3 regions of the Brevibacillus sp. NSP2.1 genome follow, and region 3 is predicted to be linked to each of the others. Evidence: a T-box and tRNA genes for the amino acid it is inferred to sense, from the RefSeq annotation. Region 3 holds a T-box; the other regions hold tRNA genes.
The links. The T-box of region 3 lies ahead of metG (methionine--tRNA ligase). A T-box ahead of a tRNA ligase gene usually reads a tRNA of that ligase, here a tRNA-Met.

Region 1 (10,190 bases), 1.1 Mb from region 3:
AATTTAGAGGTTTCAGAATTGTATGCCAGAGGTATTGATAGTGAAAAAAATATTGTAACTATCGGCACAAAAACAATTCAACCAGAGGTTTTAGAGAGCATTCAAAAAGAAGCTTCTTATAGCTTCAAGGGTATTATTGAAATTGAAGGTACTGCTAAAGGAAAAGACTTAAAAAAGATAATGAAAAATGATAAAGTTTTTGCTGTAGAAGTGCAAACTGAAGATCAACCAGCATTTGGTTTGTACTGGAAGAAGGAAACTCTCAACAAATGATTACATTTAAAAATAAAGGTCTGCAAAATCATACTGTAGACCTTTACTTTTCCTTTGCGAGAGGAGAAACTTTCATGACGAAAACAAAATCTGGATGGTTACGAACGCTAGTGGAAATAGGGATGATATACGTTTCTTTATACGCGATTGTCTTTCTTATCGGCGTATACAGCTTTACAATCGTCACGGATTTGCCGACTGATCGGGATAAAAACGGATCTGGACTATTTCTAGGCACCCTTGTCAATTGCGTTCCTTTTTTGCTTCTTGGTTGGAGAGCACATTTTTTTCACAATCGAAATATTCATACTGTTGCTATTGCCACCGTAGTTACTTCCTTCCTTTTGGAAAAATTTTTACCTGTCTGTTTCGCGTATGTATTCTCTCCAGCAGACCCGTTTGTACTTCTAAGCGAAGAGCTTCCTTATTATATTTTTGGCATCAATTACATCCTATATGGCACCCTTTTATCGTGCTTATCTTTTTATATTGGCTTGTTTGTCAGGCGATCATTAAAGCAGCATACTGCGTCATAACCTCCAAAAGACCCTTACTGAATCAGCAGGGTCTGTTCGGTTGCAAAAGGACACGTAGAAGGAGCTTTGCTGGCCGCTTCCATTTTTGCGTCTGTATTCATTTTTTTACGGCTTGCTGACAGCCTCCAAGCCATTCCATACCCCAAACTGCGCCTGATACAAGCGGCTGTACACACCGCCTGCGTCGACCAGCTCGCGATGATGCCCCTGCTCGACGATGCCCTCCCCCGTCACCACGACGATTCGGTCTGCATCCTTGATCGTCGCCAGCCTGTGCGCGATCACCAGCGTCGTCCGGCCTTTGGACAGCTCTGCCAACGATTGCTGAATCGCCAGCTCTGTCTCCGTATCCAGCGCCGAGGTCGCTTCATCGAGAATCAGGATCGGCGGATTTTTCAGGAACATGCGGGCAATCACCAGCCGCTGCTTTTGACCGCCGGACAGCTTCACGCCGCGCTCCCCGATCACCGTCTCCATGCCTAGCTCCTGCGCGCGAATAAAGTCATCGAGTCGCGCTCGCCGTGCCGCTTCCCAGATTTCCTCCTCGCTCGCCTCCAGTTTTCCATACAAAATATTTTCGCGAATCGTGCCCGCGAACAGGAACACATCCTGCTGCACAATCCCGATCTGTCGGCGCAACGAATCTTGTGTCACCTGGCGGATGTCCACCCCGTCAATGCTGATCGAACCGCTCTCGACCTCGTAAAACCGCGGCAGCAAGCTGCAGAGCGTCGTTTTGCCCGCACCGGACGGACCGACGAACGCGATCGTTTCTCCTTTGCGGATGACCAGATCGACCTGATCGAGCACTTTTTTCTCTCCGTCATAGCTGAAGGAGACCTGGTCGAAGCGAATCTCTCGCTGAAACGGCTTCATTTCCACCGCGTCCGGAGCATCCGCCACATCCGGCTCTGTGTCCAGCAATTCGGTATAGCGCTTGAAGCCTGCGAAGCCTTGCGGATAACTTTCCACAATGGCGTTGATCTTCTCAATCGGACGGAAAAACACGTTCGTCAGCAGCAAAAAGCCGACAAACTCTCCGTACGTAAGCTGCTCGCGAATGACAAACCAGGTTCCGCACACCATGACAAACAAAGTGACAAACCGCATCATCATGTAGCTGATCGAACCGTTTTTGGCAATCAGCTTGTAGGAGCTGAGCTTGGTCAGGCGAAAGCGCCCGTTGTTGACAGCAAATTGTGCTTCCTCGTGCTTCTCGTTGGCAAACGCCTTGACGACACGGATGCCACCCACGCTGTCTTCAATGCGAGCGTTGAAGTCGCCCACATCGCGAAACAGTTGGTGGATCGCCTGGGTCATTTTTTTGTTGAAGTACACGACGACCCAGATGATGGCCGGCACAACGATGAAGGTGATAACCGCAAGCTGCCAGTTGATGGACAGCATGAGCGCAAACGAGCCTACAAGCGTCATGATCGCGATAAACAAATCCTCCGGTCCGTGATGCGCCATTTCGCCAATCATGTTCATGTCGTTTGTCAAGCGACCAATCAAATGCCCGGTCTTCGTATTGTCAAAAAATCGGAACGACAGCTTCTGAATATGCGAAAACAGCTTGCGCCGCATATCCGTCTCGATGTTGATGCCCAGCATATGCCCCCAGTAGTTGACGATGTACATAAGCAATGTGTTCAAGGCATACAAAGCGAGCAGTCCAAGCGAAGCCCACAAAATCATGCCCCACTTCCCGCCCGGCAGCAAATCGTCGATAAAAGCATTTACCGCTACCGGAAACGCCAGCTCCAGCAAACCGGCAATGATTGCGCAGCCAAAATCAAGCACAAACAACCATTTATACGGGCGGTAGTAGGAGAAAAAGCGTCGAATCAATCAATGGCCCCCTTTTGGCGTTGGGTTCGCTCCTGTCAGTACTGACCCGGCAAGCTTTTGTCAACGCAACTGCAATAATGATTATCAATTTCATCAATAAGTATAGCAATGTGCCTTGTGAAAGAGAATGGCACATTCATGAATCGATATGGATTATTCATGAATCCCGTTGAAACTCGCTCGGGGACAGGCCGGTGTATTTTTTGAAGCGCTTGCTGAAATACAACGGATCGGAAAAGCCTGTCCTTTGCGCCACCTCCTTGATGCTCAATTGGCTGTGCACGATATTCAACAAGTTTTTCGCCTGGTTAAGTCTGTATCTGTTCAAATATTCACCCGGACTAATTTTCAAATGCTTCTGAAACAGGTAAGCGAGCCGGTTGACATTGATCTGGTGCATTTCCGCAAGCCGATTCATGCTCAAGTTTTCCATGTAATGATTATGAATATAATCGAGCAGCCGCTCCAGCAATAGCCGCCCCTCGTCTTGCGCGCGATACAGCACGAGCGAAAACAGCTCGTTCAAGATGCCGTACCACAGCTCTTTTACGCGCAGCTTGTACAAGTCGCCGGGGCTGTTCCAGTACCGCTCAAGCTGCCTCAGCTTCTCCTGCAGCCGGGCGCTCTGCTCGACAAGGTGCAAGCCGTAATGCTGCCCGGCGTAATCGCATGCATCAGCCAGCTCCCAGTGCTTCACCTGATAGAGCACGAGAATGTAGACCCACTTTTCCTCGCCGATCACCTTGCGATCAAACGCCATGTCAGGGCCAGCGTGTACGACCATCCCCGGCTCCATATCGTATCCCGTGCCGTCAAACCACATTTTGGCTCTCCCGGATAGAGGGAAAATAAATGCCGAATGCAGCCCGGTTCGTCCCCCAAAATATTTCATTCCCGGCTGTCGTTCTTCGAGGGATACACTGGTGAGTGTAATGGCTCCCCTGGCGTAATAGTCGATCAACAGACCAACCTTTGCTCTCTCCATTTGCACCCCGCCTTGCTTTTTACTCAAAAGAACCGTTGGATGTAAGCGCGGCATGGTCGCTACCGCATCCAGGAAAAGCTCTGCAACCCCCCAGCACATGGATATGCTTCATGCATGGATATGCTTCATGCATGGATATGCTTCATGCATGGATATGCTTCACGCTTGGCTAGCTTTGGTCACGCACACGCTTCTCCTATCGGCAGGCAAGCGCCAGCCTCGCTTGGTTCTTCTCTCGCTGGTTCTTCTGTTCAGGTGTTGTTGCCAGCGGCTCGCGCTGTTACTCCGCTCGGCGTAGCACCTGGCATTGGAACACATTTTTACTCACAAAATCTGCAATTTACCTCTTGTGAAAATTTCGGTTCTCGTTTATCATAATAGATAATGATTCTCATTTTCAACAAATCAACTTGGCCAAACTGTCGAACTCTACAGCTTGCTCTTCTGGCTGCTTGCAGGACTGATTTCTTCATTTCTTGCGTGTAACGAATCAGTCACCTGTTGCATCCGGTTCGCTTGCTTGCTGATCGGTTTCAGGAGATGGAGCGATACATACTGCTTTTCATGTTGATCGTAACAAATAAAATAACCCTAAGGATGAACATCCTTAGAGCTTGATTTCAGAAATGGTGCCGGTGAAGGGACTTGAACCCCCACGGTTTCCCTCACGATTTTGAGTCGCGCGCGTCTGCCATTCCGCCACACCGGCAATTAAATTGGAGGAGGCACCCGGATTTGAACCGGGGATAAGGGTTTTGCAGACCCGTGCCTTACCCCTTGGCTATGCCTCCATGTATAAAAAAGGTTTGAATGGAGCGGACGACGGGTCTCGAACCCGCGACCTTCGCCTTGGCAAGGCGACGCTCTACCAATTGAGCTACGTCCGCGTATAAATGGCTGGGGTACTAGGATTCGAACCTAGGAATGACGGAGTCAAAGTCCGTTGCCTTACCGCTTGGCTATACCCCAATAAGTAATCCCCAACTTTGAAATTATGGGGCGATCGATGGGACTTGAACCCACGAGTGCCGGAGCCACAATCCGGTGCGTTAACCCCTTCGCCACGACCGCCATATTAACTAACTATGCCTTTTGGAAAATGGCAGGGGCAGTAGGAATCGAACCCACACCAAAGGTTTTGGAGACCTTCGTTCTACCGTTAAACTATGCCCCTACACATGGTGGCTCGGGACGGAATCGAACCGCCGACACGAGGATTTTCAGTCCTCTGCTCTACCGACTGAGCTACCGAGCCGTATGTATCTTTTGCTTAGCGTGCCATTTGTTGTTTGTGAAAAATGGCGGAGCTGACGGGACTCGAACCCGCGACCTCCGGTGTGACAGACCGGCGTGAACTCCAACTTCACCACAGCTCCATGTTTGGTTGCACCTACAGGTACTCCCTTTGCAAGAAAGAAAATTTGGTTGCGGGAGCAGGATTTGAACCTGCGACCTTCGGGTTATGAGCCCGACGAGCTACCGAGCTGCTCCATCCCGCGACGATTCGGACGATCAATGTCAGCACCTATCTTAGAAGCAAGACGCTTTTGGCTGACCATCCATATGATTATGATAAGTGGTGGAGGCTGACGGGATCGAACCGCCGACCCTCTGCTTGTAAGGCAGATGCTCTCCCAGCTGAGCTAAGCCTCCAAAGTACCCCACAAAGAGAAGAGATTGCGTTGTAGCAACACCGAGTACTTTGCGGGGACCCCAACAACTAGTTGGGTGTATAAGTGACCCGTAGGGGATTCGAACCCCTGTATGACAGCGTGAAAGGCTGCTGTGTTAAACCGCTTCACCAACGGGCCAAGATGGCGGATGGAGTGGGATTTGAACCCACGAGACGGGTCAACCCCGCCTACACGATTTCCAATCGTGCTCCTTCGGCCGCTCGGACATCCATCCAAATTTTCCGCTTGCCCTGTTCGCATATCGCTCGGGCAAGAACTAATCTATCATATCTAACAGCCGATTTCAAGGAGTATTTTAAAAGTTTTTCTGCGTGCAAATCTGTGAAAACGAAGCGGCTCCCCGCTGGCGTTCTCGTCCTGGCAGCGACCGCCATGACACCACCCTCTCTCCGCTCTGCCTCGCAAGTTTTTGCGTCAATTTTCGTGGAAATTGCCTAAAGCAACTTCCCCGCTTTTCCAATATGCTACCAATAATCATTGACGATGCGGAGTGATGGCTGGTGGGCAGAAGAAGACGGCGGGCAGGTCGGATTCCTTGTTTGTACGGAAACTGGTGCGGCCCGGGCTGTTCGGGGCCGGGCGCCCCGATTGACGATATCGACCGCTGCTGCAAAAAGCACGACCGCTGCTATCAAAAGCGCGGCTATTTTTCCTGTAGCTGCGACCAGGAGCTTTTGCGCTGCTTGCAAAACAAAATCGACATGAACACGGAAAAGGGCAGGGTGGCCGCGATGATTTCCGCCTATTTTTCCCGCTCCAAATGCATTCCGGACGACTTGAAATAGGCTGTTTTGCGAATTGTCACGATTGTCATTCTTCATACAAAAAATGGTAACACCTTGGACATGAATCTGCCATAACTCCCGTGTTTTTCCTTTGGCTTTTTTTGGTACTCTAGTGAATGTCCAAGGAGGGTACAAGGCCGTGGAAGTGCATATACGAACCGATGCCAGTGCAGCACTGACGTTAAAGAAAGAAATTATTTGTCATGGAATTTCCTGCTTTTATGTCCGCCCGTTTGAAAATGATCAAGTAGAATTTGTATTCCTCGCGCTCTCGGAGCACCAGAAGAAGCTGTTATCCTATACGCTGCGAAACTACAGCTACGCCCTAACTTACCTATCCTAATCCTAGCCATATGACAGATTGTAATATCAAGTGCGACACCTAGATAAAAAAACGGCCCATGATTGATTCGTGTAAAATGAAGTCACCACAACACCATTTACACAGGAGAATCAATCATGAGTTATACACATCTTAGCATAACAGAGCGTAGTGAGCTAGCACTCCTTCATCGGTTGGGTTGGTCTGCCCGCGCCATTGCCAGAGAACTCAAACGGCATCATGCTACCATTGCCCGTGAGTTAAAACGGGGTTGTAAGGCAGGGGAATATCAGGCAGAAGCCGCGCATGAGGTTTACGAGAAACGTCGCGAACGGTCTGTTCCCAGAGGCAAGCGGACTCCTGAACGTGAGCATTACATTGCCAGTAAGCTGGCGCAGACCTGGTCTCCCGAGCAGATTGCCGGACGGATGAGTCAGGAATGCCCCGAACAGAAAGTGTCGTTTAAAACGATGTATCGCTGGCTGTATCAGGGCTTTTTGGTTAAAGGAGATACCACCGTTCTGCGCCACAAAGGGAAACGCCGGAGACCAATCGAAACACGTGGTCGTTTCAACGTAGGAAAGTCCATTCGGCAGCGACCCAAGGAAGTACGAAAGCGTGAGAGCTTTGGTCATTGGGAACGGGATACGGTTGTTTCCAGCCGTGGAAAAAGTAAGGCGTGTGTCGCGACGTTCGCTGAGCGCAAGACACGCTTTTACCTTGCCGTAAAGATGCCTGATCGTACCTCGGCTTCCATGGAAAAGGCCTTTGGTTTCGTTGCTGAGTCGTTACCGAAAGGATCGTTTCAAACAGCTACCGTTGACCGTGGCAAAGAGTTTGCCTGTTACGAACGGCTGGAGTCAGCACATGGCGTAAACATTTACTTTGCCGATCCCTACTCTTCCTGGCAAAGGGGCACGAACGAGAACGCAAATGGCCTTCTGCGAGAATTTTTTCCCAAAGGCAAGGATTTTGCCGAAGTCTCCGAGGAGGAACTGATTCAGGCCTTGGAGCTCATTAACAATCGGCCAAGAAAATGTCTGGGCTGGAAGACCGCTTACGAATCATTCATGGAAGCTCTGTCGCACTTGTCTTGACAATTCGTCCGGTACAAAAAAGCCATGCAAACCGCGCATGGCAAAGCGAAGCAACGGAGTGGCGGCTTGCGAGTAGCGGGCCGCTCTGTACAAAAGCCTGCTAGTTCCGCTTGTCCCGCGCGTGACGGCTCCGCACGAATGCCGCTACTTCCGCCTGTCCGGCATGTGGCCGCTCCGCACGAAAACCCTTTACATCCATCTGTCCGTCACGCGGCCGCTCCGCACGAAGCCCACTGCATCCCCCTGTTCGTCACGCACCCACTCTCTTAGCTCTCTCCTTATCCGCTTCCTTCTTAAAATACGAAGAAATTTTAACTGGAACAGGAGGAATCCCCTCTCCCCCAACAACGACAGGCTGCCGCAAATCGCACGGACAGATGCCTGCACGCCTACACGCTTTTCGCCTACAGCCCCACCTGCTCGATAACCCCCAGGCGGTGCACATCGTCGGCGGTCACGACGGACAGGGCATTCAAAAACTGAATCTGGAAGCTGCCCGGCCCTTCGTCGGCCGTCTTTTGCGCGGCGAGCTGGGCGGCGACACCGTATGTGACGAGCGCGGCGGCTCCGGCTAACAGCGTGTCTTTTTCCACAGCGGCAAATGCGCCCATCACTGAAGTCAGCAAGCAGCCCGTGCCTGTCACTTTGGTCAAGATCGGATGGCCGTTATGGATGGCGTACACCCGGCTGCCGTCGGCAATGACGTCGACCTTTCCGGTAATCGCCACGACCGTTTTCAGCTTTTGCGCCGCCGCTTTTGCCAGCGTTGCGACGTCTCCGCCCGCCTCGCCTGCGTCCACGCCTTTGATCTCCCACGCCTCTCCGATGACGTTGGCAATCTCTGCCGCGTTTCCGCGAATGAGGGTCACGTCCAGCTCGCGCACGATTTTTTGCGCGGTTTCCGTGCGGTACGGGGTTGCGCCTGCGCCTACCGGGTCAAACAGCACCGGGACCTGGTGGCAGTTGGCCGAGCTTCCGGCGATCAGCATCGCTTCTACTTCGCGTTCGTTCAACGTTCCCATGTTCAGGACGAGTGCCCCTGCGATTTTCGCCATATCAGCGACTTCCTGCTCGGCGTAAGCCATGACAGGTGACGCGCCGAGGGCGAGCAAGCCGTTGGCCGTGAAGTTGGTCACGACGACGTTTGTGATGTTGTGCACCAGCGGATTGCGCTTTCGTACTGTTTCCAGCAGTTTGCCGATGGACTCAAGCTTCATCCTAGCGATCCCTCTCTTTCGTATCTGCAGACTGGGGAATCATCTTGAACACTTCCACAATCTCCCCCAGCTCCGGATGATCCTGTCTTACTCCTATGATGATATAGGATTGCTCGAGCGCAGGCAATTCGGGCATGGTGGCAGAAAGCCTCCACGCTGTTTTCTCACGGTCCGTCACGGTCGCCAGGAAGGAAACGCGTCCGGCCCTTCTTTGCAAAACTTCCACTTCCACAAGCGTGCCGTAAATCTTCAAGCGGTCATCCGGGTGGGCAATCCGGTTTTCCTCTACCCATTTTTCCTTTAATTCCTCAACTTTTAGCGACTTCCAGCGGTCGAGAAACTCCCAATCCTTCGAGTGCGGAAAAATATGCTTCGTCTGCTCCAGGAACGTGTTGTACTCTCCGTGAAGCTGATCGATGTATTCGTCCACTTCCTCCGAGATGACGCGGATGTGCTCCTCCCCGCACGTGCGAATGTGATGAGCCAGGAACTTAAAGGACTCGATCATGTCAAAGTTCCCCCACCCCCAAGGTTGTTCGCCGAAAACTCCCCCCCGGGTCCGGCACTTTTGGCAGGTGAAGTAGTAGTATGTAGCCATAGCTGTTCCCCTATCTCCCCTATTTGGTCTCTTTTCTCATATCGGTTGGGGAAGCGGTGCAATTTATGTTACATTCGAACCTATTTTGCCAAAAGGAAAGCAAAAGATGGCTCCCGCCCGGCAGCGGAAACCATCTCGGCTCATACTCCTTTGATCGCGACGAGCGGCTTGCACTTGGCTACGACTGTCGCCAGCTTTGCCCCCACGACGGAATCAATAATCTGATCCACGTCTTTGTACGCCTTCGGATTTTGGAAGTGGCCAGCCGGAAGCGCTTTGGTCGCCCCTTTGCGATGGACGAGCATCGGCGTGTTGCGGTGATATTCCTGCAAGGCGTAATTGTGCATCAAATCGTACAGGACCGGCGTGGAAAAGTCTTTTCCCAGCACGTCCCGGAAAGCCCGCTCGACCGCATAGCCGATCAGATGGCGGTTCACCACCGCGTAATTCAAGGCCGAGTACATCAGGTTCAAATATCGCTTGCCTTCCTCTGTATCAATCGGGGCGTAGACCAGGCTCGGCTCCGGATTTTCAATCCCCCACTTGAACATCGCTTCCTTGAAGCTTTTCGTGTAATCCCGTCCGAGCATGGCGCCCCAGGCGCGGGAGCCGGAGTGAATCATGATGACGACCTGCCCGTCGAACAAGCCCCATTCCTGTGCGATCTCCCGGTTGTCCTCCGCGATTTCGAGCGACTGGATTTCGATAAAATGATTCCCGCCGCCGAGCGTGCCGAGCTGTCCCCACGCTCTTTGCCACGACTTGGCCGGGATGTGCGCAAGCGCCGCGTGATCGAAGGCAAATGTATGCTTTTCCACATGAGTCAAGGAGC
Region 2 (10,190 bases), 1.7 Mb from region 3:
GTAAAGGCAGAAGGGAGCTTGACTGCGAGACCTACAAGTCGAGCAGGGACGAAAGTCGGGCTTAGTGATCCGGTGGTTCCGCATGGAAGGGCCATCGCTCAACGGATAAAAGCTACCCTGGGGATAACAGGCTTATCTCCCCCAAGAGTCCACATCGACGGGGAGGTTTGGCACCTCGATGTCGGCTCATCGTATCCTGGGGCTGAAGTAGGTCCCAAGGGTTGGGCTGTTCGCCCATTAAAGTGGTACGCGAGCTGGGTTCAGAACGTCGTGAGACAGTTCGGTCCCTATCTGTCGCGGGCGCAGGAAGTTTGAGGAGAGCTGTCCTTAGTACGAGAGGACCGGGATGGACGCACCTCTGGTGCACCAGTTGTCACGCCAGTGGCATAGCTGGGTAGCTATGTGCGGACGGGATAAGCGCTGAAAGCATCTAAGCGTGAAGCCCCCCTTAAGATGAGATTTCCCACAGTGTTAAGCTGGTAAGACCCCTCATAGACGATGAGGTTGATAGGTTCGGTGTGGAAGCGCGGCAACGCGTGGAGCTGACGAATACTAATCGGTCGAGGACTTATCCACACATTTCTTAGCAAACATGCGTATTCAGTTTTGAAGGAATAAGTCCTTCCATATTCCTCGGTAGCTCAGTTGGTAGAGCAATCGGCTGTTAACCGATCGGTCGGCGGTTCGAGTCCGTCCCGAGGAGCCATCCATTTGCTCCTGTAGCTCAGTCGGTAGAGCGTTTCCATGGTAAGGAAGAGGTCGCAGGTTCGATTCCTGTCGGGAGCACCAGAAATGATTATGAACATGGCCCGTTGGTGAAGCGGTTTAACACAGCAGCCTTTCACGCTGTCATACAGGGGTTCGAATCCCCTACGGGTCACTTATACACCCAACTAGTTGTTGGGGTCCCCGCAAAGTACTCGGTGTTGCTAAAACGCAATCTCTTCACTTTGTGGGGTACTTTGGAGGCTTAGCTCAGCTGGGAGAGCATCTGCCTTACAAGCAGAGGGTCGGCGGTTCGATCCCGTCAGCCTCCACCACTAATCACATATGGATGGTCAGCAAAACGCACCTCATTCTGTGGCAACGCTGACAATGGATCGTCCAAATCGTCGCGGGATGGAGCAGCTCGGTAGCTCGTCGGGCTCATAACCCGAAGGTCGCAGGTTCAAATCCTGCTCCCGCAACCAAATTTTCTCTAGTCCTACCTCCTGGTCATGTAGAAATGAAGTGTCCAGCAGGTACAACATATATGGAGCTGTGGTGAAGTTGGAGTTCACGCCGGTCTGTCACACCGGAGGTCGCGGGTTCGAGTCCCGTCAGCTCCGCCATCTTTTACAAGGTGGCCTCCTTCATGAAAATGTAAAATGTTTTAGTGGAAATAAAAAACATTGATTTTTCATGAAAGATATGCCATAATTTAATAGTATGCCGGTATAGCTCAATTGGTAGAGCACCTGACTTGTAATCAGGGGGTTGTGGGTTCAAGTCCTATTGCCGGCACCACTTACTGGGGAGATAGCGAAGTGGCTAAACGCGGCAGACTGTAAATCTGTTCCCTCAGGGTTCGGCGGTTCGAATCCGTCTCTCCCCACCAGTATTTCGAGCCATTAGCTCAGTTGGTAGAGCATCTGACTTTTAATCAGAGGGTCGAAGGTTCGAGTCCTTCATGGCTCACCAGTATTTTTGACAAGTAGATATGCGGTCGTGGCGGAATTGGCAGACGCGCTAGATTCAGGTTCTAGTGGTGGCAACACCGTGGAGGTTCAAGTCCTCTCGACCGCACCATTCAATCAAAAAACGAAGCCTTGTAGTGTATTTCAAGCATTGTACGGGGATTTCACAGCTTATCAAAATGCGGACGTAGCTCAATTGGTAGAGCGTCGCCTTGCCAAGGCGAAGGTCGCGGGTTCGAGACCCGTCGTCCGCTCCATAAATGTTCTCGGGTCTCTCACCCGTTCCGGGTTTACCCCTCACAGAACAACAAGGAAGCACGTCACAGGCTCTTCTGATCTGGCTTGGCAGGTAGCGTATCGACGCAGCAGCGCCAGGAAGAAGCGAGACTTGTCGTACATTCCGTTTACCATGTGCCCTTAGCTCAGCCGGATAGAGCGTTTGACTACGAATCAAAAGGTCGGGAGTTCGAATCTCTCAGGGCACGCTTTTTACAGTCGGGAAGTAGCTCAGCTTGGTAGAGTACTTGGCTTGGGACCAAGGGGTCGCAGGTTCGAATCCTGTCTTCCCGACCATGATTTGCCCAAAGATTCGTAACGAAATTGCCGGGGTGGCGGAATGGGCAGACGCAACAGACTTAAAATCTGTCGGGAGTTTCTCCCGTACCGGTTCAAGTCCGGTCCTCGGCACCATATAAGTCAGATGCGGGTGTAGTTCAATGGTAGAACTCCAGCCTTCCAAGCTGGTCGCGTGGGTTCGATTCCCATCACCCGCTCCATACACAAAAAGCAGGGAACCAATCGGCTCTCTGCTTTTTTGCAATAAAAAAGATGATTCAGCTCGAAACAGCGCTTGCGGCCAAGCTTGGGCAGAACCGTTTGGCCGAGGCAAAAGCGACGCAAGAACAAAAGCAAGGAGGACGCACACACAGAAAAAGACCTGTGAGACGAGGCGGCGATATCGCTTCAGCCTTGCCACAGGTCCTTTTGCACGCGGGCGCGAAAGCGAGTGTGCAAGCGTGTGCGTATAGGCCCAGCCCCAAGCTCGCTAATTCGCCCAAGCCCAATAGGAAACGCCCGCAAACGGGGCTTAAGAGCACGAACGTTTTCATCATCTATAGAGGGACAGACTGCTGCATAAAACAGATGTCGAAAGCTGTCTGACGTTTTCAGTGGTAGAAACATATGTTTTCGTGTACAGTAAGGCTAAGGTCGCTTACCGAACGAATAGGTAACGGATCTCTTGCATTGCCTCCTGAATCTCAGGAGGCTTTTTTGCGCGGAGAAGCGGAGAAAATGAATGCTTTCACGTAGATACCGCTGCCTGGACGGCTGCTTCTTCTGGCGATAAAATCGGCAGCGACACGACGAAACGGGTACGATTTTCGTTGGAATCACAATGGATGGTGCCATTATGTTTCTCGATAATGTTTTTGCAGATAGACAGACCGATGCCTGTCCCATTTTGCTTGGTCGTAAAGAACGGTTGGAACAAAATCTCGACAATGTCGGGAGGAATCATTTCTCCGTTGTTTTCCACGCTCAAATAGAGCCAGCCATCCGAAGCGGTGGCAATGACGTGGATGTACTTGTCTGTTCGATTTTGCACAGCGTCGATCGCATTGTTCAACAGATTGACGACGACCTGCTTTAAGCCTTCCTCATAACAAGCCAGGGCGCAGGAGTGGACTTGTTTTTCAAAGCGTATGTTTTCTCCTACCAGTCGCGGAGTAATGAGCGTTTCTACTTCGGCGAGCAGTTGCTCAACTTGGACAGTTTTGAAAATTTCATCTAAAATCGGTTTTTTGGAGAAGCTGAGAAAACCTGTTATTTGCCGGTGCAAATTTTCGAATTCATGCATCACGACTTGAATGTACGTCTGCAGTTGTGCCTGCTCCTGCGTAGACTCGCTAATCAGCTTGAGAAAGCCTTCAATCGCGCACAGCGGATTGCGCAGCTCATGCGCCATGTTGGCGGCGATTTTCCCCAGCATGGTCAGTTTGTCATTGTGCAGGTAGGAAATCGTTTCTTCCTTTTGCACGAGCTCCTTGTTTATCATCTGCTCGAAATGATAGACAGCCCAGAACACACTCTCATCCATCGCCTTCCCCAGTTGTCGCTCCAGATAGTGCATCTCCTGCGGAGAGAGGGACCATTGTTGCAGTTCAGGCTGAAGCACGCGCCAAAAGACATTTCGATACAACTGATACGTACGCAAAATGGAGGAAAAGGGGAACTCCTGCGAACGCAGCCACTCTCCCATATCCAGTGCCCAGTTCTGCATGTCCTGATCTACGTCTTCCACCAGATAACGGGCTAAGAGCACAGTTCGTTTCTCCGCAAAATCACGAGGAATGGTTACAGGAATTTCCATACTGCGAACAATTTCCTGTAACCATATCGTAGTAATTCTTGGAGCCAAATCTAAAATTTTCCGTGAAACGTTCAATAGATTAAGCGTCACAGTCTCCACCATCGCATTATCCACCCCACTAAAATCGTAAGGGAAAAGGGTAAGATTAGACAAGGTATAATTATCCCGATTTCGCGATAAAATGTTTTTTTGTGGGATTTTTTTATTGACAAAATCCGCTGAAATACGCCTTTATTCGGAAAAATATTCAATCATGAGTCCGATTCTAGTCGCATAAAGTAGAATGGACAAACATTTACATGGACCAGGGAGGCAGGGATGGGAGAGCATTTTTGGCTGGGTCTGGTGCATATTTTCATGATTGATCTGGTGTTGAGCAGCGACAATGCTGTCATCATAGGTATGGCTTGTCGGGGCTTGCCTCTGCGGGAGCGAAGCCGTGCTGTCCTGTATGGAACGATCGGGGCTGTTGTCCTGCGAATCGGGTTGACGGGCGTGACGACCTGGATGCTAGATATTCCGCTTGTCAAGGCGGTCGGGGGAGGACTGCTCTTATGGATTGCCATCAAGCTGATGGTGAGCAACCAGGAGGAAACGACAGAGGTAGCGCATAATCAGACAATCGGCCAGGCGGTCAGAACGATTATATTGGCGGATTTTGTAATGAGCCTGGATAATGTTTTGGCGGTTGGTGGAGCGGCGCATGGCGATATATGGCTGGTTTTGCTTGGACTGGGAATGAGCATTCCGCTGTTAATGTGGGGAAGCACATGGGTCGCCAGGCTTATGAACCGTTTTCCAGGCCTGGTCATTCTCGGCGGCGGGGTGTTGGCCTTTACAGCGGTGGACATGTGTCTCGAAGACCCGTACGTGTGGAAATGGATCAATCCGCTGATGCTTAACCACATGTGGCTCCCGGCCATTGCCTCGGCAGCGATCATGCTGTGGGGACGGATGAAAAGGGCCTGAAGAGGTAATGAAAGGAAGCGATACTGGGGAATACTACAAACAAAGTAAACATCGCTGGAAAGGAACCGTTGCACATGAACACAAATCTCTTAATGCTATGGGGATACTGGGATGAAATCTACCAACGGTGCACCAGACTTACCTACATCGAAAAAGGGAACAACATCTTCCGGGTCGTTCCCTTGCGTTATCGGGGGGAGACATTACGCACGTCAGACGAGCGGACCATTCATGACGGCGATCTGATTTTGAAAATACATATTCACAACTATTACTTTGCCACGCTCTGCCGGGGAGTGCAGGACGAGCTGCGGGTCGCCTTGCTGTTGCGCAGGCATATTTTGCAGTCGCTGCCCAGGTTGGCCGCCTTTCTGGAAGCGATGGAGGAGCGGGAGCAAATCAAAGGAATCGTAGGCACAACCATGCTGCACAAAGGAGTCGCCCCGCTGGGCTTTTCCATCTCGGACGTGCCGATGAACTGGTTTTTCCGCTACAAGCGTTGGTACTTGCGGCTCATGCTCAGGCTGGTTCATCCCAACGGCAAAAGACGGGTGCAGACGTGGAAGCACGACATGCCGCTAAAACGGGTCTACATGTCCAAGGAGCTGTTGCTTGCGCGTTACGGACAAGGCGCGTCGACAGGAGATACGCTTTGATGGCCAAACGTTTTTTACTGGTCACCGAGGAATGGGCAGGCAGTGGGCATCGGGTAGCGGCAGAGGCGCTTCAGGAGGTTTTGCAAAAAATGGACGGTGCGGAATCAGCCCGGGTGATCGGAGGCTTACAGACAGCCAGCCCGGGTTTGCGCGTGCTGTCCCGTTTTTTTTATTTCAACATGCTCAAATACGCCAAGCCCATCTGGCACAGCATGTACGAACAGGATGAGATGTGGGGAAAGTCGCTGTCTAAGCCGCTTGGCTGGTGGCTCTCGACGCGACTGCTTCGGCGGGTGCTGCAGGCGGAACAGCCGGACGTCGTAATTGCGACGCATGCCTACTGCCTGTCGGCGCTTGCCTATGCGAAGAAAAAGGCGGACAAGCCGTTTCGGTTGGTCAGTGTGCCGACTGATTTTCACATTAACCGCTTTTGGGTAGATCCGCAGATCGACGCTTATATGGTAGCGCATGAGCAGATGGCAGAGCGGCTGCAACGGCGCTACCAGATCCGCCCGGAAAAAATTCACGTCTGCGGCATTCCGATCCGCCATGCGTTCAGCCTGGCAGAGAAGACGGCCAGGCACGAGTGGAAAAAGCGGCTGGGAATTGCTCCGGAGCGCTTTACGGTGCTGATCGGCGGAGGCGAGGGCGGCTACGGTCAGATGGAAGAAGTCATTCGCGCTTTGCTCACAGAGGAGGAGCCGCTGCAGGTCGTCGCGGTAACCGGAAAAAATGCCCGCCTAAAAAAGCAGTTGGAGGCAGAGCAAGCGCACAGCGGCCAGCGGCACCAGCTTGTCGTCAAAGGCTTTGAAGACTGCATGTGGCAGTGGATTGGCGCGGCAGACGTGTACGTGACCAAGCCCGGAGGCATTACGTGCGCGGAGTCGCTCGCTTTGCGGACGCCGCTGATCCTGTACCAGCCGCTGCCCGGTCAGGAAAGGCATAACAGCGCTTTTCTCACGCAGCAAAACGCAGCCGTGCTGGCGAGTACGCCGCAGGAAATCCGGGAGATTATCAGGCGCTGGCGCCACTCCGATCAAAAGGATAGGATCGCCCGGCAGATGGACAAGCTAAGGCGTCCGGCAGCGGCTACCCATATCGCTGAGCTGCTTTTTCAACTGGAGTCTAAATTTGGAAATGAAAAAGGCGAATGAACAACGAAAACTTCACACATATTAAACCTACCAACGACGAGGAGGTGATTACAGATGGCTAACAACAACCGCTCTAGCAACAATCTGGTGGTTCCTCAAGCAAACCAAGCGCTGGACCAAATGAAGTATGAAATCGCTTCTGAATTCGGCGTTCAGCTTGGTCCGGACACCACTTCCCGTCAAAACGGTTCAGTGGGTGGCGAGATCACAAAACGTCTTGTTGCCTTCGCTGAACAACAATTGGCTGGCCGTGGCTAATTGCATAGCTGGATGAGGGAAGGCACCTGCGGGTGTCTTTCCTTTTTCATGCATATAGAATTATTTGGAAACAAGTTACAGAAAAAACGGCAAACTCGACCGCATATTTTCAGCGTGAGAGGCTGATTCTATAGGTGTTGGGAGGTGAAAGGATTATGACAGTTGGAGCACAAGTAAAACAGGCGCTTGCCAGCCTGAAGGGTGCGCAGGCAGATTTGGAGTCGTTCGCGCTTAGCACGCAAAACAAGCAAGCGAAGCAACTGTACACAGAAGCTGCCGAGCAAACCCAAACGATTGTGAACAACCTGCAGCAACGCGTGACAGAGTTGGAGAACGAAGAGCCACAGTACAAAGGCTTCTAGCCTGCTGTGAATGAGGGAGAGGGACTCCCTCTCTCTTGGCTTTTCTTTTAAGGGCTGACGGAGGTGGAGCATGCCTGACTGGTTCAATATTTTGCTACGCTCGCTGGGAGCGCTGGCATACTTGTTTATTCTGACGAAAATCATTGGAAAGCGGCAAATCAAGCAGCTTTCGCTCATTGAATACATCGTCGGCATTACGATCGGCTCCATCGCTGCCTTCATGGCGACGGAGATGGACGGACCGATTGTTCACAGTCTGATTGCCATGGGTGTTTTTGCGATTGTCCCTGTCCTGATGGAATGGCTGACGCTCAAAAGCAAGGTGCTGCGCGACTTTTTCGAGGGCAAGTCGACCGTTCTTATTAAAGAAGGGAAAATTTTGGAGGACAATCTGAAAAAGGAACGTCTCACGGGGGAAGATTTGCTGGAGCAACTGCGAATCAAAAACGTGTTCCGGGTAGCGGACGTGGAGTTCGCCCTGATGGAGACAAACGGGGAACTGAGCGTGCTCTTGAAGTCCGAGAACCAACCCGTGACGCCGCAGCAGTTGGAATTGACCGTGTCGCCGGCAGAAGAAAACCAGGTCGTCATTATGGATGGCGTCATCATGGACGAGCCGTTGGCGACAGCGGGCTACAATCGCCGTTGGGTGCGCACGCAATTGCAAAAAGCGGGCGTGGCGCTGGAGAACGTGTTTCTCGGCCAGGTCGACAAAGGCGGCGAGCTGTACCTCGATTTGTATGACGACAAAATTCAGGTGCCCGCCCCGCAAGCGATGAAGCTGACGTTTGCGACACTGAAAAAATGCCAGGCCGATCTGGAGCTGTTTGCCCTTGCGACGAAAAGCGAAGAGGCCAAACAGACTTATCAGCGTGACGCGGAGCAATTGCAGCAAGTCATCGACCAATTGAAGCCGTTTTTGATACGGTAAAAAAGGAGTGAGAGAAAAGTGGCGGATCAAAAAAAGAAGAATCTGACCCCCGTGCAGCAAGAGTATCAGCAGTTGGCGATGCGCCATGAGCCTAAGCGTCCGCTCGTGCGCAACTTCATCCGCGCCTTTTTCGTGGGGGGCCTCATCTGCCTGATTGGCCAGGGGATTACAGAGCTGTTCATCCGATACTTTGACTTTACCGAGAAAACGGCCGGAAATCCGACAGTCGCTGTCCTGATCCTGCTTTCGGCGCTGCTCACAGGGCTGGGCGTCTACGACCGGATTGCGCAATGGGCGGGGGCGGGCATGAGCGTTCCGGTGACCGGCTTTGCCAATTCGATCACCTCAGCCGCCATCGAGCACCGCAGCGAAGGACTGGTGCTGGGCGTCGGCGGCAATATGTTCAAGCTCGCTGGCTCCGTCATTGTGTTTGGTGTTGCTGCCGCATTCGTCATCGGTCTTTTAAAAAAGTTGTTTACGATGGGAGGGTGACGCATGCGCCAGGGCCATCAGTCGTGGGTGTTTCCCTCCAAGCCGGTTATTCTCGGCCACGCTGCCATCGGCGGGCCATTTGAAGCACAGGGGCCGTTGGCAGAGGATTTCGATACGCTGCACGGGGACTTGATGATCGGTCAGGAGAGCTGGGAAAAGGCGGAAAAGGTGCTGCTGGAGGAAGCGTGCTCGAAAGCCATCGAAAAAGCGGGGCTGGCGAAGGAGCAGATCAACTTTTTGCTCGCAGGCGATTTGATGAACCAGATCATTTCCGCCAGCTTTTCCGCCCGCACGCTGGCGATCCCGTTTCTCGGCATTTTCGGGGCGTGCTCGACCGCCATGGAAGGCTTGGCACTGGCTGCGCAGCTCGTGGACAGCCAGGCGGCGGACTGCGTGCTCGCGGCGACGTCCAGCCACAACGGGGCGGCAGAAAAGCAATACCGCTACCCGACAGAGTACGGCTCCCAGAAGCCGCCGACCGCCCAGTGGACGGTTACGGGAGCAGGAGCAGCGGTCGTCGGCAACAAAGGTAAAGGCTTGCGCATAGCAGGCGCCACGATTGGCCGAGTCGTGGACATGGGGATGACCGATCCGTTCAACATGGGGGCGGCGATGGCTCCGGCTGCGCTGTCGACGATCGAAACGCATTTTCGCGACTTCCAGCTCCCGCACGACCACTACGACCTGGTGGTAACGGGAGACTTGGGGAAAGTGGGGCATGCGATTTTGTCGGAACTATTGCCTAAACATAACGTGATGGTGCCGCTGCAGCGCTACATTGATTGCGGGAAGCTCATCTATGGAGACAACCCGAATGTCTGGTCCGGAGGGAGCGGCTGCGGCTGCGTTGCGACCGTTACATATGGCCACCTGCTACGGAGGATGAGCGCAGGCGAATGGAAGCGGATGCTGGTGGTGGCGACAGGCGCGCTGCTATCGCCCATCTCGTATCAGCAAGGGGAGAGCATCCCTTGTGTCGCACACGCCGTGGCCATCGAGTCCGAGTGACCTGGAGAGTGATAGCATGACGTTTTTATGGGCGTTTCTCGTAGGGGGAATCATTTGTGTGATCGGCCAGTTTCTCATGGATGTCGTCAAGCTGACACCGGCGCATACGATGTCATCTCTGGTGGTCGCCGGGGCGGTGCTGGACGGCTTCGGGCTGTATGAGCCGCTCGTCCAGTTTGCCGGGGCAGGCGCTACCGTTCCCATCACCAGCTTCGGCAATGCCCTCGTCCACGGCGCGATGGCCGAAGCAGAGCAGCACGGGCTGATCGGCATTGTGACCGGCATTTTTGAAGTGACCAGCGCAGGCATATCG
Region 3 (10,190 bases):
GGATTGGCCAATTGCTCGATCAGTTCGCGCATGAAGTGAAGAGCCTCTTCCGTTTTTACCTGGGGAATATACTTCACTCCGCCTGCCGCTCCCGCCACCGTTTTCAACAAGCCGACACCCTGAACCTCAAACGCTTCCTTGATGATCGACAGGTCTTCACTGATGGATGATTTCGCCGCGCCGTACTGTTCCGCAAACAGAGTGAGAGGAGTCAGCGTATGGGGATGGGCGAGCAAGTGCTGCGTCATGTCTACCAGACGTGCACTTCTGCGCAATTTCTTCATGGCTCTTCCTCCAAAACCGAATATTATGCTGCTAATGTATCATTTTTATACGTGTTCATGCAAGTATTTCCCCTTCTTGGGAGCCTAACATTCGGACAACAAACACATCTTTGACAAATCCTCTGAGCGCATTGTAGATCCGATGCACTTTCGCTTCCTTTTGCACGAGGGCAAATACTGTCGGTCCGCTGCCGGACATCAATACTCCGTCGGCTCCGGAAGCGATCATCAGCTCCTTGATTTGCCGCACTTGCGGATAGAGCGAGAGCGTGACGTTTTCCAGCACGTTTCCGAGCGACTGGCACATCAGGGAAAAATCTTGCTCGGAAACAGCCCGGAGCATTTGTTTTGTATCGGGATGATTGTCGATTTTGTCGACACGCAAGTTTCCATATACATCAGGAGTGGACACGCCGATTGGCGGCTTCGCCAGGATGACCCAGCAAGGAGCGGGCGTTTCCAGATGCGTGATTTGCTCGCCGCGCCCTTTTGCCAGCGCGGTTCCTCCATAGACGCAAAAAGGGACGTCAGAACCGATTTCTGCGCCGATTTCCGCAAGCTCGTCCACGGTCAAGCCGAGATTCCACAACTGGTTCAAACCGCGCAGCGTCGCTGCCGCATCACTGCTGCCGCCCGCCAGTCCGGCTGCGACCGGGATCTGTTTGTCGATATACAATCGTACACCTTGGCGCACTTGATAGCGTTCTTTTAAAAGCACTGCCGCTTTATAAGCATGATTGCGGATATCATCCGGTACGAAGCTGGCAGAGCAGTCCAGCGTAATCTCACCATCTTCGCGCAGAGTCAGGTCTACACGATCTGCCAAGTCGACGGTAGTCATCACCATTTCTACTTCGTGATAACCGTCCGGCCGTTTGGCAAGCACATCAAGGGTCAGGTTGATTTTGGCCGGAGCTTTGACCGAGATACGCACGTTGTTCACCTCTGCCTACTTTACTAAATTTCCTAGTCTCTTATTGTAGCATAGCCAATCTCTCTCCTGCCACTTGAACCCCCCAAAAAGAACAGGATCGAGATCATTATGGTTATTTCGAAAATTCAGCAGTGTTTTCGGCAGCAAAAAAGCCGGGAAGCCCCGGCCCTGTCAACGAGTCTGTATGGTATTCTCCGTGAGATTGGATGTGTCCGCCTGCGTCCAACACCGGGCTATGACCGTCTTGCGGCCAGCGCCTCTTCAGCAAGCTGTACAGCCCGCTTCACCATGTTTCCCGCGTCACGCGTCGTGATGCCTCCCCAACCTTCTGCTTGTACCTTGTCGTAAAAGCCAAGCTCCTTGGCGAGTTCCATCTTGAACTGCTCCGACATCATTCCTCGTCTGCGACCCATAGCATCCTCCCTTCCCGTTGACAGGTATAGTGTGCTCCAAGTCCAGACTTTTCATCTTGTCACCCAAATATTTACAACCTTTTGATAGCAAAAATAAAACAGTAGAACCCAAAAGGGCTCTACTGTTGTACAAATGTGATGCGGATGTGCTCGTTTTCGCGGCACACCGTCAACTCTACTGTTTCCGTCAAGATGTCAGCGTAGCTGTAAGAGACCCGCTCAAAGAGTTGATCGTCATCAAGCTTTACCACAAACACAGATGGGTATGTTTCTTCGAGGATGCCACTTCGTTCGACGGTTTTTCGGCGACCTCCATTGGCTTTCAGAAGGATGCGCTCACCAATGTGCCCGTCTAAACTGCGTTTAATGTCAAGTAACGCGTTTCTTGCCATTGTTCCATCCACCTCGCTTACATCTATTATAACAGCTCACATATATTTTGTCAAAGAAATAAAAAATTATAGCAACCCTGTAGATATTTTGTCAACGGGGTTTTTTTCATAAAAAAAGTAGATATTTGTCACCACTTCTGCATAGTATGTGCAGGCTTTTGCAAAACCTTGCTCCCGCAACGCTTTCCGGTGATAGCTTGCCCGCTGCGAAGCCTTTTTTTACGCCAAAATCGACAAAAAAACCTCCGTTTTTGGCTTTTTCAGTACAAAAACGGAGGCCAAGTTTGTCTTATTGCCCAATCAGGCCGCGCCGCAAGCCTTCGTTGGCTAGGCGGGCGAACTCTTCGATGCTGAGGGTTTCGCCGCGTCTGGTCGGTTCGATGCCGATGTCGGCGAGCATCTGTATTACTTCATCCTTTTGTGTTTTGAGAAACAGACCGTTCATCAGGTTGTTCAACAACGTTTTCCGGCGCTGGGCGAACGAGCTGCGCACCACGCGGAAAAACACGTCCTGGTCGTCCACATCGACAGGCGGACGATCTCTGACCTTGAGCCGGATCACTGCAGAATCGACGTTCGGACGAGGAATAAACACACTGGCCGGGACGATCATCGCGACTTCTGTTTCCGCATAAAACTGCGCCGCTACCGAGAGAGAGCCGTAGTCTTTCGTTCCGGGCTTGGCCGCGATTCTCTCAGCCACTTCCTTTTGGATCATCACGACGATGTTCTCAAGCGGCAGCCTTTCTTCCAGGAGCTTCATCAAAATCGGCGTCGTCACATAATAGGGCAGATTGGCTACGACGCTCAGCTTCTCTACCCCGGAGAGCTTCTCGGCAATCAGCGCTTTCAGATCAAGCTCCAGCACGTCTCCATGCACGACTTCGATATTTTCATAGGGCGACAGCGTATCCTGCAAAATAGGCAGAAGCCGCTGGTCAATCTCAATCGCCATGACCTTGCCTGCTGCTCGTCCCAATTGCTCGGTCAAAGCGCCGATGCCTGGCCCGATTTCGATTGCGCCTTTGTCCTTCGTCAGATCGGCTTCGGCGACAATGTTATGCAAAATGTTCGTGTCCACCAAGAAGTTTTGTCCCAGGCTCTTTTTAAAGGAGAAGCCGTACTTCTCCAAAATTTCCTTCGTTCGCGTAGGTGTGGCAATATCCTTGCCTGTTGCTTGCGTCATCGCTTACTCCCTCTCTTTGTTGATGGCTTCTATCGCCGCCTCAAATTCCGCGCGACTGATCTGAAAGGCATTGAGCCGTTGCAGCATTTGCTTGGCGTTGGCGTATCCGATGCCCAATGCTTCGCCCAGCTTGATTCTCCGCTCCTTGGCGTCGCCGCCTGACGTCAATCCGTTTTTCAGAAGATCGTCAGCCGTAATCTCCCCGACCGTTTCCGCCATCTCTGTGCGGACTTCCGAGAGCGCGCGAACAATCACGTCAGGAGAAGCGTTCTCTACCCCGATATCGCCCTTTTTCGTGCCGTCCTCTTGCGTGATAAAGGCGTGCTTGCAGCCCGGCACCGATCGGCTGATAATTTTGCGGATGCGCTCCCCCTGGTAATCCGGGTCGGTAAAAATAATGACACCGCGCTTTTGCTGTGCCAGCCGGATTTTTTCGATCGTTCTGGCGTGGATGGCGGAGCCGCCTGTCTCAATCGTGTCCGCGTTAACTGCCCGCTTGATCGCAGCGGTATCGTCTCTCCCCTCCACCACAATCACTTCTTTTATCTTCATCATGTACTCCCACTTTCGTACGATGTCGCTTTTGGTCATAGTGTTCCAAAAAAATCAGGCAAAAAGCCCTTGTTTCGCGAAACGTTTCTGCGCTTTGAACCGTCTAACTATCAAACAGCTTATCACGACTATTCCCAAAACGCCAAAGACAAAAGACAGGAGCTGTTCGCCCCTGTCTTACGGTTTCTGCGGCCCGATTATATAGACGGTTTTGTTGCGCTTGCGGCCAAATTGAACAGCCTCTGCCTCCGTGCTTACAAACACGTCAATTTTGCCGCCACGCATCGCTCCGCCCGTGTCTTCTGCCCGGCGATACCCAACGCCCTCGATGTAAACCCACCAGCCATACGGAATCACTTTTGGATCTACAGCGATGGTATGACCTGCCTTGGCCTTCACGCCCGTCGCCGTGCGGCCGTAGCCTGGCGAGCTAGGGTGTTTGCCTCCCCCCGCAGGAGAATAGGCGGTCAAGGTAACCCCGTTCAGTACTTTTTTCGGCCTAAATACTTTTCCACCACGCGAGACCATACCCGTTGCTGAAGCGACCAAGACCCGTTGCGACGGATCGTTGTTTTGCAGCGCAGGAACTGCCGTTCCCACCGCCACGATCTGGTCTTTCTTCGGCACAAGCACGTCTCTTGTCACCAGTTCACGGGAGACCTCCTTCCCGTCTTCCATAACCAGCTTGTAGTGTGCAATTGCCTTACCCTCTTGCCCGTTTTGCAATACACGGGACTTGCCTTTCTCTAACGCTGGATCGTTTTTGCGTATTTCCTGGAAAGTAACTCGCTCCTCGACTTTTACCATCTGCTCGACGACGCGCTTGATCGTGATTGTCGAGTCTTTGGTCAGCGAGGCGCTCAAGGCCGGCTCCACCCGGTCCTTTTCACCTAGCGCAATGCCGCTGTCCTTCAACGCGCCAGCAACATCGCGGCTAAGCGTCAGTATCGTTTTTGTCTGCCCGTCAACCTGGACCGGAATGGACCAGGCTGTATGTAAAGTAATCATTGCTCCGTCTGATAGCTTCGTCTCAGGTGTTGGTTGAAGGGAATCCTTTTCCGTTACCGTAATGTTTCGCTCGGTCAAGAACTGCTCAACGGTACTCGCTTTGGTAGCTACCGTCTGGCTTTCTCCGTCCAACGAAAAAGTGACCTGTTTTGGCTGGGTAGCCTGGGCAGAGAAATAGCCAATCATGGGAATGAGAACAAGAGAGAGGACGCCAAAAAGAACAAGTCCCCGATTCTTATACCTTTCCCATATCGCGCGTAACTCCATTTCCCACACTCCTTTTCCTAGAAAAGCACGAGGCTTCTCCTGTCTAGCCAGGTAAGGGTCGATGTAATTGCACTAATATTCTGGAAGTGGCCAGTACTTAGCAAGGTCGGCTTTGATTGTATGTCACTTTCCCGGCTTTGTCAAATTTACCCTCCCTTGGCCGAAGCGATAATGCTAACAGACTAGCAAAAAACAGATGGCGAATGGTAGCAGATTCCTGTCGAGGAGCCGTGTCGGATGGACAATAATCGTTCGACACATTGTTCAAGGTATGCGCCACCAAAAACGAGTAGAACAACAAGATCGAGGAACAAAAAAACGGGAAATCACGTGATATGTCGTGATTTCCCGTTTTTGCTTGCGGTTTGTTTACGGTTGAAGGCGGAACAGACGCCTTGCGTTTTCCGTCGTGATTTGCGCCATTTCTTCGTAAGACAGGCCGCGAATGTTCGCCATTTCTTCGCAGACGTAGCGCACGTAGCCACTCTCATTTCGCTTGCCGCGGAACGGGTGAGGAGTGAGGTACGGGCAGTCTGTTTCTATCAACAGCTTGTCGAGCGGTACTTTGGCCGCTACTTCTTTTGGCTGCTTCGCGTTTTTGAAAGTCAGCGGGCCGCCGAACGAGATGTAAAAATTCATGTCCAGCGCCTGCTTCGCTGTCTCCCAGCTACCCGAGAAGCAGTGCATGATTCCCCCGACTTCTGCTGCCTTCTCTTCTTTGAGGATCGTCAAAACATCCTGGTGAGCGTCCCGGTTGTGGATGATGATCGGCATGTCGAGTTTTCGCGCCAGACGAATCTGCTTGCGGAACACTTCGGCCTGCACGTCTTTTGGCGACGTATCCCAGTAGTAGTCGAGGCCCATTTCGCCCAGCCCCACTACTTTCGGATCACGACTCAGCTCCTCGATCCATTCCAGATGCTCGTCTGTCATATCTTTTGCGTCCTGAGGGTGCCATCCTACGACTGCGTAAATAAAATCATAGGTTTTCGCCAGCTCCATGCAGGTCGGGATGGTTTCCGCGTTAAACCCGATGTTCACGATCGTGCTGACGCCGTTTTCCCGCGCGCGGGCAATGACCTCCTCGCGATCCTCGTCGAATTCCTTCGCGTTCAGATGCGCGTGCGTTTCAAATAGCAAAATAGGTCCTTCCTTTCCTAGCCCTCGTTACTTCACAATCGCTCCGTTTGGCATGCTCGGATCGACTGTCGCCAGCGTCAGTTGGTCGCCTGCGGATGCTGCCAGGATCATGCCCTGCGACAGCTCGCCACGCAGCTTGACTGGCTTCAGATTGGCGACGAGGATTACTTTTTTGCCGACCATTTCTTCCGGAGTGTAGTATTTGGCGATACCGGAGACAACCTGGCGCTTCTCATAGCCGAGATCGAGCTGCAAAATCAGCAGCTTGTCGGCATTCGGATGCTTCGCGCACTCCACTACTTGCGCGACGCGCAGCTCTACTTTGCCAAAGTCGTCAATGCCGATCTCTTCTTTGGCATCCGCTGGTTTTTCTGTCACTTCAGCTTGGTTGGCAGTCGTTTCGTTCACAGGTGCTTCCCCTTTCAATGCGTCTTGCTTTTTCTTGTTTTCCTCTGCTTGGCGGCGCGCTTCTGCTGTCGATTCGTCGATGAAGGCCAGCTCAGCCTGCACGTCCAGGCGCGGGAACAGCAGCTCTTTGCGGCTGACAGTGCTTCCGGCAGGCAATCCGCCCCAGACGCCGGCAGATTCCCAGCTTGTTGCCTGCTCGTTGCCCAGGATTCCGAGTTGGTCCCAGATTTTCGCCGGAGCTTTGGTCATGAACGGCTGAATCAAAATGGAGGTGATGCGGATGCTCTCCGCAAGATTGTACATGACCGTTGCCAAACGTCCCTTGGTTTCTTCCGATTTTGCCAGATTCCACGGCATCGTTTCGTCGATGTATTTGTTGGTGCGTCCTACCAGCTCCCAGATGTGGGCAAGCGCGTTGGAGAAACGCATTTCTTCCATATGCTCCTCGACCAGCGCCTTTGTTTTCATCGCCAGGCCGATCAGGCTGTCATCCGGCTCTCCGGCATCTTGTGCGGCTGGCACGATGCCATCGAAATATTTTTCGATCATCGTAGTGGTACGGCTCAGCAGGTTGCCGATGTCGTTTGCCAGATCGTAGTTCAGACGCTGGATAAACGATTCCGGGGTGAAAATGCCATCCTGGCCGAAGTTGATCTCGCGCAGCAGGAAGTAGCGCACGCCATCGGAGCCATAGCGATCAATCAGCAGCTTCGGATCAATGACGTTGCCTTTGGATTTGGACATTTTTCCGTCCGGCATCAGCAGCCAGCCATGACCGAAAACTTGTTTTGGCAGCGGCACATCGAGCGCCATCAGCAAAATCGGCCAGTAGATCGTATGGAAGCGCAAAATGTCTTTTCCCACCATATGCACATTCGCAGGCCAGAAACGGCGGTATTTGCTGTCGTCGTCAGACAAGTAGCCGAGCGCGGAAATGTAGTTGGTCAACGCGTCGATCCAGACGTAAATGACGTGCTCAGGATCGCTAGGCACTTTGATCCCCCAGTCAAACGTGCTGCGGGATACGGACAAATCCTGGAGGCCCGGCTTGAGGAAGTTGTTAATCATCTCGTTGCGGCGGCTCTCCGGTTGGATGAAGTCAGGGTTCGCCTCGATGTGGGCGAGCAATCTGTCCTGGTATTTGGACAAGCGGAAGAAGTAGTTTTTCTCCTTCACTTTTTTCACTTCGCGGCCGCAATCCGGGCAAATGTAGCCTTTGTCGGTCTTACATTGTGTCTCGGTCCAGAAAGCCTCGTCCGGCACACAGTAGTATCCCTCATACTCGCCCAAGTAAATGTCGCCCTGATCGAGCAGACGCTGGAACACTTTTTGCACGACTTCCTTATGACGCGGCTGCGTGGTGCGGATGAAATCGTCGTAGGAGATGTCCAGTTTTTGCCACAGGTCGCGAATCCAGTCAACAACCGGATCGATGAACTCCAGCGGCTGTTTGCCGTCTTCGGCTGCGCGCTCCTGAAGCTTTTGTCCATGCTCGTCCGTACCTGTCAGGTAGTAGACGTCATAGCCGCGCAAACGTTTGTAGCGCGCCAGAGCATCACAAGCAATTGTCGTGTAGGCATTGCCGATGTGCAGCTTGTTGCTTGGATAGTAAATCGGTGTGGTGATGTAATATGTTGGTTTCATGCAACCTAGCCCCTCCTGATAACGTTTAGAAAAATAGAAAAGCCCACCCCAAAAATTGGGGCGAGCTCTAACTCGCGGTACCACCCAAATGCTCCGTTCCCCTCGCGGACAACGGACTTGGTGAGTCTGAAACAGACTCTGCCCGTAACGTGGGCCGACGTCACAAACTACTGGGCACGGTCATTTCCGTGGCTGTTCATCTGCAAGACTCTGGGGCCATGTTCAGCCTGCTCGCTTATGCCGGTTTTCAGCTACCCCGGCTCTCTGGGATAAGGAGGATCGGCTTACTCTTCCCATCATAGTCGTTTTGCTATCAATTCCCTCATTTACCCTCTATTGTACACGACCGACTTGTTTTGTAAACATCCAGGAGGGCCGAACGGCTACGATTTATTTTATACATGACAGGAAAAGGCAAAAAAGAGAAGACAAGGCTTTTTTGTCGAATGGGCGCGGCTTTATTCGACATAAAGTGACCGATTCGACACGCATTTCTCCCAGTTAATTTTATCCATAAAATTTTCCATACCGTTTCCATTTTTCTACGAAACGCTGATATATCAGCTTTCCTGTTTTCAAAAAAAACTTTGCTTTTCAAAGATTTGTCAAAATGATGTTGACACCTTTGGGAATCGCTGGTATGATAATCCCAACAGATAATGTCGAATATTGACGATTAATGATGAGCGTTTACCAATACATCGACATATGAAGACTTGAGAGGAGAATTTACTATGATGAAATCAACAGGGATTGTTCGTAAAGTAGATGAACTGGGTCGTGTCGTTATTCCGATCGAATTGCGCCGCACACTGGGCATCGCGGAAAAAGACGCTTTGGAAATTTACGTAGATGGCGAGCGCATCATCCTGAAAAAATACGAGCCTGCTTGCATCTTCTGTGGAAACGCTGATAAAGTATCTCATTTTAAAGGTAAAATCGTGTGCCAGGATTGCCTGACCGAGATGCCTGTTGTTAAACGCTAAACACTCATTTCCATACGTACTTGATTTACATACGATATGCCTTCGCAAAGGGACAAGCTTCGCGGAGGCTATTTGTACTGCCTGCGTCGCTGCTGCGCTGGTTGATCGGACGAAAAGAAAAAGCCGACCCGTTCGGTCAGCTTCCTGCTCATCTTACTCGTCTTCCTGGTCGCGGTGGTATTCGTTGTAGACGTCGCGCTTGGGCAAACCGCGATCGTCTGCCGCCTGTTTGATCGCCTCTTTTTTGCTCAAGCCTTGCTCGCAGTAATGCTCGACATGCTGGACAATGCTCAACTGCTGCCACCAGATGTTTTCCTCGTCTGCTTCAGCAGCGGTTGTGCCTGTAAAGCCTTCGACAATCACGCAAAACTCGCCGCGCACTTCGCCATTGCCCAGCCATTCCAGCAGCTCATCAAAAGTGCCGCGCACGAACTCTTCGTAGCGCTTGGTCAGCTCGCGCGCCAGCACGGCCCGCCGATTCCCCCACGCTTCCCGCATGGCCGCAATCGTCTTCTCGATGCGGTGCGGCGCTTCATAAAAAATCAGCGTCTCCGGGTAGCGCTTGAGTCGTTCCAGCTCTTCGCGCCGCTCCTTGTTTTCCCGGCCGATAAAGCCGCAAAAGACAAAGCGGTCTGTCGGCAGCCCCGAAGCGATCAACGCCGTCAGCCCTGCGTTGGCTCCTGGCACCGGAACGACAGGGTATCCGGCAGCGACCGCATCGCGCACGAGATCAGCGCCCGGATCGGATATCGCCGGAAGTCCGGCGTCGCTCACCAGCGCGATCTGTTTTCCTTCGGCCAGCCATTGCAGCAGCCCCTGACCGCTCGCTTCCTTATTATGTTCGTGATAGCTCACGGTGCGCTTTTCGATTTGAAAATGGTTCAACAGCTTCCTTGTTTGACGCGTATCCTCGCAGGCAATCACATCAACCGCCCGCAGCGTTTCCAGGCAACGGACCGTCATATCATCGAGATTG

Region 1: it has a tRNA-Met gene. The T-box ahead of metG (methionine--tRNA ligase) is inferred to sense a tRNA for this amino acid. The anticodon was not compared.
Region 2: it has a tRNA-Met gene. The T-box ahead of metG (methionine--tRNA ligase) is inferred to sense a tRNA for this amino acid. The anticodon was not compared.

Annotation. Positions count from the first base shown of each region.
Region 1 is NZ_CP048274.1:4,621,867-4,632,056, forward strand. Features, by position in the region: gene M655_RS22395 (hypothetical protein) at 1-273, shown strand, start outside; gene M655_RS22400 (hypothetical protein) at 348-809, shown strand; gene M655_RS22405 (ABC transporter ATP-binding protein) at 915-2,660, opposite strand; gene M655_RS22410 (helix-turn-helix transcriptional regulator) at 2,818-3,645, opposite strand; tRNA gene M655_RS22415 (tRNA-Leu) at 4,273-4,354, opposite strand; tRNA gene M655_RS22420 (tRNA-Cys) at 4,363-4,436, opposite strand; tRNA gene M655_RS22425 (tRNA-Gly) at 4,457-4,532, opposite strand; tRNA gene M655_RS22430 (tRNA-Gln) at 4,540-4,614, opposite strand; tRNA gene M655_RS22435 (tRNA-His) at 4,641-4,716, opposite strand; tRNA gene M655_RS22440 (tRNA-Trp) at 4,746-4,819, opposite strand; tRNA gene M655_RS22445 (tRNA-Phe) at 4,825-4,900, opposite strand; tRNA gene M655_RS22450 (tRNA-Asp) at 4,945-5,021, opposite strand; tRNA gene M655_RS22455 (tRNA-Met) at 5,068-5,144, opposite strand; tRNA gene M655_RS22460 (tRNA-Val) at 5,223-5,298, opposite strand; tRNA gene M655_RS22465 (tRNA-Glu) at 5,383-5,456, opposite strand; tRNA gene M655_RS22470 (tRNA-Ser) at 5,461-5,553, opposite strand; gene M655_RS22475 (phospholipase A2 family protein) at 5,840-6,124, shown strand; gene M655_RS22480 (hypothetical protein) at 6,264-6,467, shown strand; gene M655_RS22485 (IS30 family transposase) at 6,584-7,543, shown strand; gene thiM (hydroxyethylthiazole kinase) at 7,948-8,760, opposite strand; gene M655_RS22495 (hypothetical protein) at 8,762-9,268, opposite strand; gene M655_RS22500 (RtcB family protein) at 9,499-10,190, opposite strand, start outside.
Region 2 is NZ_CP048274.1:1,746,470-1,756,659, forward strand. Features, by position in the region: tRNA gene M655_RS08535 (tRNA-Asn) at 631-706, shown strand; tRNA gene M655_RS08540 (tRNA-Thr) at 714-789, shown strand; tRNA gene M655_RS08545 (tRNA-Glu) at 807-880, shown strand; tRNA gene M655_RS08550 (tRNA-Val) at 965-1,040, shown strand; tRNA gene M655_RS08555 (tRNA-Met) at 1,114-1,190, shown strand; tRNA gene M655_RS08560 (tRNA-Asp) at 1,255-1,331, shown strand; tRNA gene M655_RS08565 (tRNA-Thr) at 1,431-1,506, shown strand; tRNA gene M655_RS08570 (tRNA-Tyr) at 1,513-1,597, shown strand; tRNA gene M655_RS08575 (tRNA-Lys) at 1,605-1,680, shown strand; tRNA gene M655_RS08580 (tRNA-Leu) at 1,702-1,788, shown strand; tRNA gene M655_RS08585 (tRNA-Gly) at 1,858-1,933, shown strand; tRNA gene M655_RS08590 (tRNA-Arg) at 2,088-2,161, shown strand; tRNA gene M655_RS08595 (tRNA-Pro) at 2,173-2,249, shown strand; tRNA gene M655_RS08600 (tRNA-Leu) at 2,279-2,366, shown strand; tRNA gene M655_RS08605 (tRNA-Gly) at 2,379-2,452, shown strand; gene M655_RS08610 (sensor histidine kinase) at 2,980-4,149, opposite strand; gene M655_RS08615 (TerC family protein) at 4,366-5,016, shown strand; gene M655_RS08620 (YkoP family protein) at 5,091-5,672, shown strand; gene M655_RS08625 (MGDG synthase family glycosyltransferase) at 5,672-6,826, shown strand; gene M655_RS08630 (alpha/beta-type small acid-soluble spore protein) at 6,881-7,084, shown strand; gene M655_RS08635 (DUF1657 domain-containing protein) at 7,240-7,446, shown strand; gene M655_RS08640 (DUF421 domain-containing protein) at 7,517-8,377, shown strand; gene spoVAC (stage V sporulation protein AC) at 8,396-8,869, shown strand; gene spoVAD (stage V sporulation protein AD) at 8,873-9,877, shown strand; gene spoVAE (stage V sporulation protein AE) at 9,894-10,190, shown strand, end outside.
Region 3 is NZ_CP048274.1:33,986-44,175, forward strand. Features, by position in the region: gene purR (pur operon repressor) at 1-284, opposite strand, end outside; gene ispE (4-(cytidine 5'-diphospho)-2-C-methyl-D-erythritol kinase) at 340-1,218, opposite strand; gene M655_RS00165 (small, acid-soluble spore protein, alpha/beta type) at 1,452-1,631, opposite strand; gene veg (biofilm formation stimulator Veg) at 1,751-2,023, opposite strand; gene rsmA (16S rRNA (adenine(1518)-N(6)/adenine(1519)-N(6))-dimethyltransferase RsmA) at 2,313-3,209, opposite strand; gene rnmV (ribonuclease M5) at 3,213-3,761, opposite strand; gene M655_RS00185 (resuscitation-promoting factor) at 3,939-5,036, opposite strand; gene M655_RS00190 (TatD family hydrolase) at 5,406-6,176, opposite strand; gene metG (methionine--tRNA ligase) at 6,204-8,228, opposite strand; T-box leader at 8,282-8,537, opposite strand; gene M655_RS00200 (AbrB/MazE/SpoVT family DNA-binding domain-containing protein) at 8,963-9,214, shown strand; gene rsmI (16S rRNA (cytidine(1402)-2'-O)-methyltransferase) at 9,368-10,190, opposite strand, start outside.